2 linked regions of the Cohnella abietis genome follow. The protein of the gene in region 1 interacts with the protein of each later gene in a pairwise test. Links are inferred from orthologs where the notes say so. Each region holds a gene or a part of one and is shown on either strand. Other genes may lie near its edges.

Region 1 (8,284 bases):
ATCGTTTCCTCTTCAGCTGCTTCTGCGAGCACCTCGCCCCAAGGGTCAATTATCATCGAATGACCAAAGAAGCTTGTGCCGCCGCTCTCTCCAACAGTATTGCACGATACGACGTACATTTGGTTCTCGATCGCCCGTGCCTGAAGCAACGTACGCCAGTGATGCAGACGCGGATGCGGCCATTCAGCCGGTACGAACAAAATTTTGGCGCCTTCAAGCGCTAACTTCCGAGCCAGCTCCGGGAACCGGATGTCGTAGCAAATCATAACTGCTGCAGGTATACCCTCTAAGTTAAAGCTCCCCAACTGCTGACCAGGCTCCAAATGTAAATGCTCGTTCATGAGCTTAAAAAGATGGATTTTGCTATATTCGGTAACCTCTTCCCCATTTCGATTGAACACATGAGCAGTGTTGGTTACGGAGTTTTCACGTTTCTGCGCAATGGAGCCAGCTAGCACATTGATTTTATGCTTCCGGCAAAAAGCAGCTATGACCTCTTTAGTCCGCAGCCCGTCTGGGTCCGCTAATTCATTTATTTCAGTAAGTGCGTAGCCTGTATTCCACATTTCTGGAAAAATAATAAGATCCGGCTTGGGATCAATAGCAGCTGCTTCCTCAAGTCGAGCTTCCAGCTTAGCGAAATTAGCTTCTGTGTCACCTGAGACTATATTCATTTGTATCAATGCTATCCGCAAGGGGATTGTCATGTTGCTCCACTCCTAATAGACGTTACATTATTGTTATCATCGTACTTCATAGCTTTATTTTCGGCAACATGTCCTACTCATTTACACAATTCCGATGAAATAACCCCGTTTTTTGTGAAAACAAGCTTATATTCCGTTGCCGACTCTATCTCAATATGCTACATTCATCCTATCCTAAGTATGACGGAGCGTGACGAATTCGCATGTCTTTTACTATTACACCTGCTCATCGATTGCAGTCTTTACCTGTACAATTTTTCGCCACATTGGTTGCTAAAGCTAATGCTCGGGCCGCTACTGGACGTGATGTTATTAATCTGGGCCAAGGAAATCCCGATTTACCAACACCGACACCGATAGTTGACAGGCTCAAGACAGCAGCAGAAAACCCTTTGTATCATAAATACCCACCCTTTCGCGGTTTTCCATTTCTGAAGGAAGCCGTTGCAAAGCGATATAAGGAAGATTACGGCGTAGAACTTGATCCTGAAAAAGAGGTTGCCGTCCTCTTCGGGGGAAAATCTGGACTCATCGAAATTAGCCAAATCTTGCTTAACCCTAACGACGTCTGCCTCGTACCTGATCCCGGGTATCCCGATTACTGGTCTGGCGTAGCCCTATCTGGAGCTGAAATGTCGTTCATGCCTCTTAAGAAGGAGAACGATTTTCTTCCGGATTATTCAGCAATTGCTCCAGAAGATCTCGAGCGAGCTAAGCTTATGTTCCTCAACTATCCAAACAATCCTACCGCGGCAATAGCTACTCCGGAATTTTATGAGGAAACCGTTGCCTTTGCAAAGCAGAATGGCATTGTAGTTGCAAGTGACTTTGCTTATGGTGCTATAGGATATGACGGCAAACGTCCCATTAGCTTCATGGAAACTGAAGGGGCTAAAGAAGTCGGAGTCGAGTTTTACACTTTGTCCAAAACCTACAATATGGCTGGCTGGCGCGTGGGATTTGCTGTCGGTAATCCTCAAATTATTGAATTAATTAACCTGATCCAAGACCATATGTACTGCAGCTTATTCGGAGGCATTCAAGAAGCCGCCGCCGAAGCCTTAAGCGGATCTCAACAGTCCGTCCATGAGCTTGTGGCTACCTATGAGCGCAGACGCAACGTACTTTATGAAGCCTTGGAGGAAATCGGTTGGAAAGCGGAGAAGCCTGCAGGCTCGTTCTTCTGCTGGCTCCCTGTTCCCGAGGGATATACTTCAATGTCCTTCGCCGATTTACTTCTCGAGCAAGCAGATGTCGTTGTAGCGCCAGGCACTGGCTTCGGCGCAAGCGGTGAAGGCTATGTCAGACTCGGCTTGCTTACGACTGAAGATCGTTTGCGTGAGGTCGCGGCCAGAATTGGCCGGTTGGGGCTGTTCTAGACTAGCCATTAAGCGTCGTTCATTTCTTTACAACCCTTATGGCACATGGTATTCTTATTAGAATTCGACGCCAATTAATTTGGCGCAGCCATATGAACGCATTGACGGGAACCGAAGCAGATTAGGACATGACCAGAGAGTAAATTTCTAGGCTGAGAAAATTTACCTTGTCCCCTGCCTCCCCCATCCCCGAGCGGACGGCGATGAGCCGGACAGTTCCTGCTGTTATCAGGATCATGAGAGGATGGTGCCTCTATTTGTGCACCGTCAATTAAGGTGGAACCGCGGAAGTTAGACTTTCGTCCTTTATGAGGGCGGGAGTTTTTTTTGTACCATCAGAAAGTACACCGTCCCTCTAAAGACGGCGAAGTCGTTTTACTTATAAGATCAGATGACTATTAACTTTTATGTCTACACCCACATCTGATCTCTCTAAACTTTATCATTTTGTTGTGTATGAAGGGGTTGAATTCATGGGAAAGCGTATCGTAGTCAAGATTGGAAGTAGCTCACTCACCTCTGAGGAAGGCGGACTTAACCGCGGGCAGGTACGTTTCTTCGCGGACGAGATCGCTGCGTTGCACGCCTCCGGCCACCAAGTATTGCTTGTTACCTCGGGTGCTATAGCCGCAGGCTTTCGGCGACTTGGCTATCAGACTCGACCAAAGCTATTACATGAGAAACAAGCTGCTGCTGCCGTTGGTCAAGCTTTATTGATGGAAGCTTACCAAGACGCATTTACAGCGAGCGAAATTACCGTAGCTCAGCTATTATTGACTCGACCGGACTTTAGCAGTCGAAGCCGAGCTCAGAATGCACAGCGCACAATAGAAGAGCTTCTTAAGCAAGGTGCAGTTCCCATTATTAATGAGAACGACACTGTTGCAGTCAATGAAATTAAATTCGGCGATAATGATTCTTTGTCCGCACTAGTTGCAAATTTAGTCAAGGCGGATGGCTTGTATATCCTCACTGACATGGATGGCGTATACACCGGAGATCCCCGCAAAACGCCTGACGCAGTGCGCATTGACCGTATAGAAGTACTCTCTGAAGAACTGTACCAAATTGCGGGAGGCGCAGGCTCGGCTGTTGGAACTGGAGGTATGCGCTCCAAAATCGAAGCAGCTAGAATAGCCATGCAGGGCGGTGTCCCCCTATTTGTTGGTCGGGTGTCTGAGGCTGGTGATCTACAATCCGCAGTTACAGGTAATGGAAAAGGAACTTATTTCGCTTCATCTCCTCAATCCATATCTACTAAGAAGCATTGGGTCGGTTTTCTCTCCGTTCCTCAAGGCCAGATTGTAGTTGATTCAGGTGCTGAGTTAGCGCTATTGAATAAAGGCAGTAGTCTTCTACCTATTGGGATAACCGCTGCTGTAGGCGACTTCCACCCTGGAGATGTAGTAGAAGTCGTTAATACCAGTGGACGGGTGCTTGGACGGGGTGTTACCTGTTATGCCTCGTGGCAAATAACGGCAGTAGCAGGGTTAGCTAGCGAAGATGCTATGAAACGCGTAGATATTTTACGAGAAGAAGTCATACATCGCGATGAATGGGTCGCATCAACTATTATCAAGGAGGCCAACTCATATGAGTGAAGTCACAATTAAAGCGAGCGCAGCCAAGGAAGCAGCAGCCGTTATGAATAGGCTAACAACAGCCGAGAAAAACGAAGCCTTGATCCTTATGGCAGATGCCATCATTGCGGCGCAAGATCAAATTTTAGCTGCCAATGAGGAAGACATTAAACGTGGACAGGAGCTAGGGACCTCCGCCTCTCTATTGGATCGGTTAAAGCTGACTCCTGCGAGACTGGCCGACATTGCAGATGCCGTCAAGCAAATCGTTGCCTTACCGGATCCTATCGGCGACGTTCTTGAGACAGGTCACCGCCCTAATGGATTGTTCATTGAAAAAAGACGAGTACCTATCGGTGTAATTGGAATGATCTACGAAGCCAGACCGAATGTTACCGTTGATGCTGCGACACTATGCCTAAAGACAGGTAACTCTGTCGTTCTGCGCGGAGGCTCTGCAGCGATCTCCTCCAATCGGAGCATTGTAGCCGTTCTACGGGAAGCTTTATCCCGGTCAGCTATTCCAGCGGATGCCCTTCAGCTTATCGAGGACTCTAACCGCAGCTCTGTAGATGAGATGCTTAAGCTTAATGGTCTATTAGACGTTATCATTCCAAGAGGCGGCGCTTCTCTCATTCAGAATGTCGTACAAAATGCTACAGTTCCCGTTATTGAAACTGGCGCGGGTATTTGTCACGTGTACGTCGACGAAAGCGGCGATTATGACATGGCAGAGGCCATTGCTGTTAACGGTAAAGCACAGCGCCCTTCCGTATGTAATTCCATCGAAACCTTATTGCTCCATGAAGCTTTTGCCCAGAAGCATCTTAACGCTCTAGCTGATAAATTCCGCAGCATTAATGTCGAGCTCAGAGGATGCGAAACAACAAGGAGCATCGTTCCATGGGTGAATGAAGCGAGCGATCAGGACTATGCTACAGAATATAACGATTATATTTTGAACATTAAAGTAGTACCTAACTTAGATGCTGCATTGAGCCATATTAGCCACTTCGGCACGAAGCATTCAGACTGTATCATTACGGAAAATCAGGCGAATGCGGATCGTTTTCTACAGGATGTCGATGCTTCAGCGGTTTACCATAACGCCTCTACTCGTTTCACTGATGGATTCGAGTTCGGATTTGGTGCGGAGATTGGTATTAGTACTCAGAAGCTTCATGCCCGGGGACCTATGGGTCTGCCTGCTTTAACATCTACGAAATACCGGGTCGTCGGCTCGGGTCAAATTAGATCATAGGAGCGTGGTCATAATGGTCGATTCCTCATCCTCTTCCCTTGGAGGAGTTAAAATTTGTTTCTATGGTGCTGGCTCAATGGCTGAAGCCATATTAAGAGGACTAGTTGAAGCTAAATTAACCGATCCTAATCAAATTACGGTTATGAACCGGCAGAACACAGACAGACTCCTTCAGCTTGAGCAGCAGTATGGCATTATTCCGGCAACTACGGATGATTTGAAAAATGAGGCATTGACCTCTGCAAGCATCATTATTCTCGGAATGAAACCGAAGGATGCTGCCAATGCCATTAAAGTGTTGAAGCCCCTCTTGCGTCCGGAGCAGCTCATCATATCCGTTATTGCAGGATTATCAATTGATACGATTCACCAGTTATTAGAACGTAAGCAGCCTATTGCACGCACAATGCCGAATACATCGAGCACGATAGGCTTAGGAGCAACCGGAATCAGCTATTCCGATACGGTAAGCTCAGATCAGCGTGAGCTCACATTAGCTATCTTTAACGCCGTCGGCATCACCGCGATAGTTGAAGAGCCTCAGATCGAAGCGGTAACTGGCGTATCGGGTAGCGGCCCAGCGTACGTGTATTACTTAATGGAGGCTATGATTAAGGCTGGCGTCCAGCTCGGCCTTTCTCCAGAAGCAGCCAAAGAGCTCACTGTGCAAACCGTTCGCGGTGCTGCTGAGATGGTTGTGTCTACTGGAGAAAATCCTGGCGACCTACGTCGCAAAGTAACATCTCCTAATGGATCTACACAGGCTGCAATTGAAATATTGGATCAATTCTCCTTCCAAGAAGGCATAAATAAGGCGATCTTACGCTGTGCCGAAAGGGCTCAGGAAATGGGTGAAAGCATTCGCGCCGAAGCGGTTCAGGATTAAAGCAATGCATCCTGCCCTCCAGGCAGTTGATACTGTTAAAGGCGGATCAACACTTGTAGCATCTTCAACCAATCATGAACAATTACTCATAGCAATTGCACTCTGGGAGGTACGAACATTTTGAGCACATTAACTTCAAAGTTCCCACGTCAGCCGGTAATTTTTTGTGACTTCGACGGCACGATTACTCTAAGCGACAACATCATAGCGGCAATGAAGCACTTTAATCCGCCAGGCTGGGAGAGCATTGGTATGGGTATCCTTAACGAGAGCATAACCATCCAAGAAGGCGTGGGACAATTATTCTCTCTCTTCCCTTCGTCAATGAAGGATGAGGTTAAAGAATACATTATAAACAACGCCGGTATTCGTAAGGGTTTTCCTGAGCTGCTTGAATGGTGTAAAACGCACAATGTACCTTTCTACGTTACAAGCGGGGGAATTGATTTCTTCATTTACCCTTTGCTTGAGCCATTTGGGATTCCGGCAGATCACATTTATTGCAATGGAAGCGACTTTAGCGGTGACAACATCACGATAACCTGGCCGCACTCTTGTGACGATAAATGCGATAATGGCTGCGGCATGTGTAAAACGGCTGTCATTCGCCGTTTTTCCACTGATGAATTCTACCGTATTCTAATTGGCGACAGTGTCACTGATTTTGCCGGAGCAAAGCTTGTTGATCTCGTATTTTCCCGCTCCCATCTCACGGATAAGTGTATTGAGCTTAATCTTCCGCATATTCCTTTCGAAACCTTCCATGATGTTATCCATCATCTGGACACAGGTGGCCAGCGGTCGTGAGCTATGCGACTATAACGATAGAACTACACTTAAGCCTTCTGCAGAAGCAGTTATCCTCAACGAAATATACCGTTTGACGGACTGCGACGCTATTTTTAACATCCACGCAAAAAATCCACTCCTTAGTTTGCCATGAGGCATACTGAAGAGTGGATTTTTATATTTACAGCGTTGACTTGGCTACTTAGATCCGCGTATTCATGCGTCTTCTCACATTTAACGCACTGAGGGCTACTTAGATCCCCACATTCAGCCGTTTCCTCACATTTAACGCACTGAGGGCTACTTAGATCCCCACATTCAGCCGCTTTCTCACATTTAACGCACTGAGGGCTACTTAGATCCGCTCATTCAGCCGCTTTTTCACATTTAACGCACTGAGGGCTACTTAGGTCCCCACACTCGGCAGCTTTTTCACATTTAACGCACTGAGGGCTACTTAGGTCCGCTCATTCAGCTGCTTTCTCACATTTAACGCACTGAGGGCTACTTAGGTCCGCGCATTCAGCCACTTTCTCACATTTAACGCACTGAGGGCTACTTAGGTCCCCACACTCGGCAGCTTTTTCACATTTAACGCACTGAGGGCTACTTAGGTCCCCACACTCGGCAGCTTTTTCACATTTAACGCACTGAGGGCTACTTAGGTCCACTCATTCAGCCGTTTTCTCACATTTAACGCACTGAGGGCTACTTAGGTCCGTGCATCCAGCCACTTTTTCACATTTAACGCACTGAGGGCTACTTAGGTCCCCACATTCGGCTGCTTTCTCGCATTAGACGCACTCACATGTCACATGAGGCGGCCGCTTAAGATACTTCACCTGAGATCGACCGCCGTCATATAGCGTCACAACGCGCTGGGAACCTCCCTGCGGCGCGACAGCTTAGCGTCCGGCTCGAAACTTCTGACCGTGTAGGCGCGCCTCATCGACGTTGCTAACGCGGTTACGGCTCCACTCTAACAGGATGCGGTCAATATAGCGGAAATGTAGCTTGCCTGCGAATACCGACTCCTTAAGAGCAAAGCGAATGAGTTCATCGGGATAATTATCCTGGTCTAGCCAACCGTTAATTGTCTCATATTCCATCGGTGTCAGCGGACGACCGAATTCTTGCTCGAACAATAGAAACAGATTATGTGTCCCTGAATGAGCTGTAATTGGAGTATGAGTAGCCTTAGACGGCTCCTGCTGCCTCTGTTGTTCATTAATATAAGTATGATCTTCCCTATCCCTGTTACCGCTTCTAATGGGCAGCTCGCCCGCAGCCAGCAGCTCACCCATCTTCTGGAACAGTCCTGATAAATTATATTTTTCCGATTGAACGCCAGTTAGAGGCTCATACACCTCATCAATCGTAATAAAGCCTTGCTTCATTAGCTTCTGTACCGATTGCCCTACGATCGCAGGTGAGGAGCCTATTCTCTCCTGCAGTTGTTCAATGGTCGGAAACTCATTCTGCTCCAGCTGTCTGAAAGCAATAAGATGAAGCAGCAGCATGCCATCCGTATCATTGAGCTTGAGCGATCGATAAGTTCGAAGCAAAGCATAAGGAATACTGACTGAACCGTCCATATAAGCTTCGGTCATTCCGCGTGCCAGTGAATTTCGGTCATTCATCGCTTGCATTCACCTGCCTTCTATTCATTAGAAATGGATTCA
Region 2 (5,527 bases), 1.2 Mb from region 1 along the record:
ATGAAACATTATCTAATTCTCTTTAGCATGCTCGATAGACTTCTTGATATAATTTGCATTATGATGAACATAAGCTAAGTGCGAACCCCAAGCTCACATCAATTCCCTAGGATGTTCGCACTCCTTATGTAGCAAGGGCTTTAGACGGCTGAAGCCGAAAATGATCCCTTTCACAGTAAGGTTCGCGGAAAATCACCCGTATCCCTTACTCAGCTAAGCTTCATTGTCGCTCCCCATTGCGGGAGCGTGGATTGAAACCACCATAATGCAAAACACATTAAGAGGTCTATCGAGTCGCTCCCTATGCGGGAGCGACGATGGAAACATTACTTTCCCTAATACCTACCACCAAAGTAATCCTCTCACCCAAATCTCCCCTCTCCCGCGGGCATTCCTACTACGAATACACGGATAGCTGGCTTTTCGACTTTGGAGATATGGGTTACAATGGTACGATAATAAGTGTAATCATAAATTAGCTTCATACAGAGAGGGAGAAACCAATGCCTTACCGCCTTATTGCTATGGATCTAGACGATACTCTGCTAACTGACGAATTGACAGTGTCTGATACAACCCGCCAAGCTTTGAATGATGCAATCGCCAAAGGAGCGCATCTCACTATTGCTACTGGGAGAATGTTTGATTCCGCCCAGAAAATTGCCCGTCAAGTTGGGCTGAACGTACCGATCATTACTTACCAAGGCTCACTGATCAAAAATTTGATGGACGAAGAAGTATTATATGAGCGTTCCGTGCCAACTGATGTGGCTCAGCAATTATTTGAATATTGTCAGGCACATGGCTTACATTTGCAAAGCTATATCGCAGACAAGCTGTATGTTCAAGCGGACGGCGAAAAAATCCAAAATTACGCCAAACAATCTAATATTCCATATACGATCGAACCCGATTTCAGTCAAATCATTAAGCATGAAAAACAAACAAAGCTGCTGATCATCGACGAGCCCGCTCGTTTGGATGCTTTGCTGCCTGAGCTTAAAGCGCTATTCGGCTCCAAGGTGCATTTGACTAAGTCGAAGCCTAACTACTTGGAATTCATGCATCCCGAAGGCACGAAAGGCCACGCTTTACGTTTCCTTGCCGCTCATTACGGCATTCCAATGGAAGAAACGATAGCAATGGGCGATGCGATGAATGACCATGAGATGGTTGCAGCAGCAGGTCTAGGTGTTGCCATGGAAAATGCAGTTCCCGCGCTGAAGGAAATCGCAAATTTCGTTACCCTAAGCAACAACAACGATGGTGTCGCTCATGCGCTCCAAAAATTCGTTATCAATGTATAGTCAAAGAAGATCCTTCCCCTATTAATCAGGGAAAGGATCTTCTTCTTTTCAAGGACAGGCAAGTCCAACCAGACCTTCCCTAACCGCTCTTACTAATTACAACCCAATTCTCTTCTCCAAAGTGAGTTCTTTAATCGTGCCTCCAGGACGAACGATTAGCTCCTGATTCACAACCTCATAGCCCATATCCTGATAAAGTACCAAATTATTTTGAATGGACTGTCTCACCTTACAGCGGCTAACATTAAGCCCCTTCGTTATTCCTTGCTTCTCAATCCATTTCACTAATTGTTTCGCATAACCTCTTCTACGCCGTGCCGGTACGACAGATAGACGGAAAAAGTAAATCTCATCCCTATCATACTTAAACCTGACCATTGCTGTAGCCGTATCATCCTCATAGAGAATAGCTGCGGACTCACCTTGATCGCGAAGAGCGCTTAATACGGATTCATCCGTTTCTTCGAGTGCACTAGATGGAGGAATTGCCGTTCTATACTCCTCGAATGCAATGTGCATTAACGAATAGATAGTATCCGCATCCTCAGGTGTCGCTTCGCGAATATACACCTCTGGATCCTTACGAGATTTGGCTTGTGCTTTGTTCACATCCAGCTTCGGTTGCGCTTCACCAGAAGCATCTTCATCAACTGCTTCTTCTGCCAGCTGAGCTTCATCCTCATCTGTGGAAGGGGCTGATATTGCGTTAGCACTACGGAAATAAGAGCGCGTCGATTTAAAGAAGAACAGCAATACGATAACAAGAGACAACATAATCTGTATCATATCAATAGAAAACCAAAATACGACGAGGGAAATAATAATAGAAGGAAAGTGTTTTTTCTTACTTATTGAAAACAGTAAAAGGAGCATTGCGAGAAACGAGATACTAATATTAATCGCAGATGATGTCGAAAGTGGTTCAGCGGAGTTTCTAAAAAACGCAATCATAACCATAATAAAAAGGGCAATCTTGAAGAAGAGAATAAAACGCAATGCTCGAATTGTCGTTGGTAGTTTTAACAATATAAGTCCTCCCTATTTGCAGTCATACTTTAATTTCGTCAAAACAAACGCTGATTCCTGTCTAAATACGCTATAATTACAAAAAAAACAGCTTCACGAGAATAGCATGCCCGTGAAAGCTGTTTTTCACCCAATTATTCCCTCAATTTCTCACTGTCCCGCTAATACTTGATACCAAACTCCGCGTTTAGAATACAAGGTTTCGCGTACGTTATCCCAGCCTCCGAGATAATCAATGGTGAATAAATCCGATGGTTGGGGGAAATCATCCTGCATTTGCGCAGCAAGCTTATCCTCGACAGGGCGAAAGCCATGCTTGGCGAACAGCTTCTGTGCTTCATCAGAATATAAATAGTGCACGAAAGCGTCAGCTACCTCACGAACGCCATGACGATCTGCATTCCGCTCAACAACAGCTGCTGGATTTTCAATTAATATCGTGCTGCTAGGCACAACGATATCGTATTGTACACCTTTGGCTATTCTAGCTAGCAGCTCATTCTCATACGTTACAATGACGTCGCCTACTCCGTATTCAAAAGCCGCCATCGAAGCACGACCGCTTTTGTCCATGGACTCGATGTTACGGTGAACATCCTCAAGGAACTTTTTCGCAGCAGCTGGATCTTTAGCTCCCGTAGCCTTCTCCGATTTTTTCAAACCGGCACCATATATCGCATTGATATCCCATTGCGCTCCACCAGATGTCTTGGGGTTCGGATAGAGCACCTTTACTCCCGGCTTGGTAATATCCTCGAAATCTTTAATTCCTAGAGGATTTCCTACCCTTGTACCAAGAACGACAATGGAACGGGTAACCATTCCTTTGTAGGTGTCATCCTTCCAATTCTTTCCGACCATATTGGCTTTAACGAGCTTTGCCATATCCCCTTCGAGAGCTAGCAATGTAACATCAGCCTCGAAGCCTCCAATGATAGAACGGGCCTGTGTGCCTGATGCCTCATAGGATTCTTGAAAGCTTACCGTCTGCCCTGTTCGGGATTTCCAATCTGCTTTAAATGCGGGCAATATATCCTGCAGCGCATCCTTAGCAACCGAGTAGGCGCCTAGCACCAATGTTACGTCTCCATGAGCAATTGTGCCTTCAGGCTCTGACTGTGACTGATTACTAGCACCACAGCCAGTCAACATTAGGATGATTGCTAACATTATAAGTAAACCGGATAACCCGGTCTTGCGCGTAAATGAATGCTTCCGGTTTCCCGTATTCATTACCTACCTCCTGCGGTACCTTCGAAGGCTCCCGCCCAACCCGTTAAATATGAACCGGCATCGGATCTTCCTTAAGCTTATTTTCCATTACCCAGCTATCATTATCATTGAACAAGTACGCGCGATGGATCAGCACCTGTACCTCATCACCCGGATGGAGAATTTCCTTCTCCAGCGACCGATAGGTAACAAGACGTGTAGGACCAATCTCAACTTCCACTAACCATTCGCTACCACGGAAATGCACATGGCGAACGCGACCCTCTTCCGTTGCGGATATCAGATTGAAATCTCCTGCCTTGCCAACCTCTACATATTCTGGACGAATAAGTGCTTTCGTTCCCGGCCAATCAGAAGCAGTGCCGAATCCACGCAAGGAGGATACATCCTCAACAATAGTTGATTCTCCGATAAAACCAGCGACGAACGGTGACTGCGGATTTTTATATATTTCCCACGGGGTGCCTTTTTGCTCTAAGCGCCCCTTGTTTATTATCATAATTTGGTCGGCTACCTCAATGGCTTCGTCTTGGTCATGCGTTACGAAGATAGAAGTAATGCCGAGACGATCGATCATATCACGAAGCCACGAACGCAGCTCATGACGAATCTTCGCATCGATAGCGGCGAAGGGCTCATCAAGTAAAAGCAGCTGTGGTTCAGGAGCTAAAGCCCTAGCGAACGCAACTCTTTGGCGCTGTCCACCGGATAGCTGATGCGGGAAACGCTTTTCGAAGCCAGACAATCCTGTCAACTCGACCAGTTCAGCTACACGCGCTTTAATCTTCACCTTTGACCACTTCTTGACCTCTAGACCGAATGCGATATTATCCTCTACAGTCATGTGCTTAAATAGCGCATAGTTCTGAAATACGAATCCAATGCCTCTCTCTTGGGGAGGAAGATCGTTAACACGTTTGCCATGAAAAACGATATCGCCCTCGTCAACGGATTCCAATCCTGCAAGCATGCGAAGAATGGAGGTTTTACCGCCGCCGCTTGGACCGAGCAAGCCGATTAATTGACCCTTCTCGATCTGGAAATTTACATCCTTAACCGCTTGGAACTCGCCGAATTTCTTATTCAAACCGCTAACTTCAATATGCATCTTAATGCACTCCCCTTCTCGATTTGGCCCATTCCATGAGCAACAGCAAAGTGACTGAACCCGCTGCCAGCACTAAAGCAATTGAATTCGCAGCAGTGAGATTAAAATTTTCGACATCCTGATAAACGAGAGTTGTTGCTGTCTGAGTCTTAAAGAGAATGTTCCCGGATACAACAAGCACTGCACCGAATTCACCTAATGCACGAGCTACTGTAAGAACAACTCCGTAAACGACGCTCCATTGAATGGAAGGCCAAGTCACTCGCCAGAAGGTCGTCCAAGCGCTGGCACCCAATGTCGATGCCGCTTCCTCCTGGGCACTTCCAATCTCCTGCAGAACAGGCATGACTTCACGGACGACTAACGGGAAGGTCACGAACAAAGTCGCAATAATCATCCCCGGCAAAGCATAAACGATGTCAATTCCTGCCTTGTTGAATAAAGCACCTAGTGCTGTCTCTGGTCCTAGCAGGAGCACAATCATAAGTCCACCTATAACTGGGGATACGGCAAAGGGCAAGTCTACTATACTATTTAATAATTGCTTTATCCGTCTTCCTAGCCATGTTGCTCTTACTAGATAAAGGGATAGCATGACTCCGAACATCGTATTAATTACAGTAACAATGACAACAATTAATCCCGTCATGTATAGCGCGTGTAGTGTTTCTGGTCGGGATAGCCCCGTCGTAAACCCACTCCAGCCTTCGTTCATTGCGCCCATAGCAATTCGTATAATCGGTATAATAAGAAATATTCCGAATATAGCAACCGTTAATCCGATCCAAAGACGTCTCATCCGTTTTTCCTCCGCATCTGCACGTAATTAACCGTCCATAGAATGATGAAGGAA

The links. Proteins that work in one complex are often made in the same cells at the same time.
Region 2: the proteins of KCTCHS21_RS13075 (region 1) and KCTCHS21_RS07470 interact in binary tests that used the Escherichia coli proteins (3 or more experiments, as listed by UniProt). The link is inferred for Cohnella abietis from one-to-one orthologs.

What each region holds. Positions count from the first base shown.
Region 1 is NZ_AP019400.1:3,053,829-3,062,112, reverse strand. The notes cover bases 2,804-5,803. They hold KCTCHS21_RS13075 (glutamate-5-semialdehyde dehydrogenase), read left to right. Parts: upstream 2,804-3,679; coding sequence 3,680-4,927; downstream 4,928-5,803. Other genes in these bases: proC (pyrroline-5-carboxylate reductase), read left to right, coding at 4,941-5,803; proB (glutamate 5-kinase), read left to right, coding at 2,804-3,687. In the rest of the region: KCTCHS21_RS13090 (carbon-nitrogen family hydrolase), read right to left, coding at 1-707; KCTCHS21_RS13085 (pyridoxal phosphate-dependent aminotransferase), read left to right, coding at 911-2,086; more of proB, read left to right, coding at 2,560-2,803; more of proC, read left to right, coding at 5,804-5,813; KCTCHS21_RS13065 (2-hydroxy-3-keto-5-methylthiopentenyl-1-phosphate phosphatase), read left to right, coding at 5,934-6,620; KCTCHS21_RS13060 (DnaD domain protein), read right to left, coding at 7,508-8,242; KCTCHS21_RS13055 (acetate kinase), read right to left, coding at 8,263-8,284. UniProt on the Escherichia coli protein: Catalyzes the NADPH-dependent reduction of L-glutamate 5-phosphate into L-glutamate 5-semialdehyde and phosphate. The product spontaneously undergoes cyclization to form 1-pyrroline-5-carboxylate.
Region 2 is NZ_AP019400.1:1,824,218-1,829,744, reverse strand. The notes cover bases 2,643-5,527. They hold KCTCHS21_RS07470 (sulfate/molybdate ABC transporter ATP-binding protein), read right to left. Parts: upstream 4,675-5,527; coding sequence 3,610-4,674; downstream 2,643-3,609. Other genes in these bases: cysT (sulfate ABC transporter permease subunit CysT), read right to left, coding at 5,470-5,527; KCTCHS21_RS07465 (sulfate ABC transporter permease subunit), read right to left, coding at 4,676-5,473; KCTCHS21_RS07475 (sulfate ABC transporter substrate-binding protein), read right to left, coding at 2,643-3,566. Outside these bases: KCTCHS21_RS07485 (Cof-type HAD-IIB family hydrolase), read left to right, coding at 504-1,307; KCTCHS21_RS07480 (GNAT family N-acetyltransferase), read right to left, coding at 1,404-2,333; more of KCTCHS21_RS07475, read right to left, coding at 2,484-2,642. UniProt on the Escherichia coli protein: Part of the ABC transporter complex CysAWTP involved in sulfate/thiosulfate import. Responsible for energy coupling to the transport system.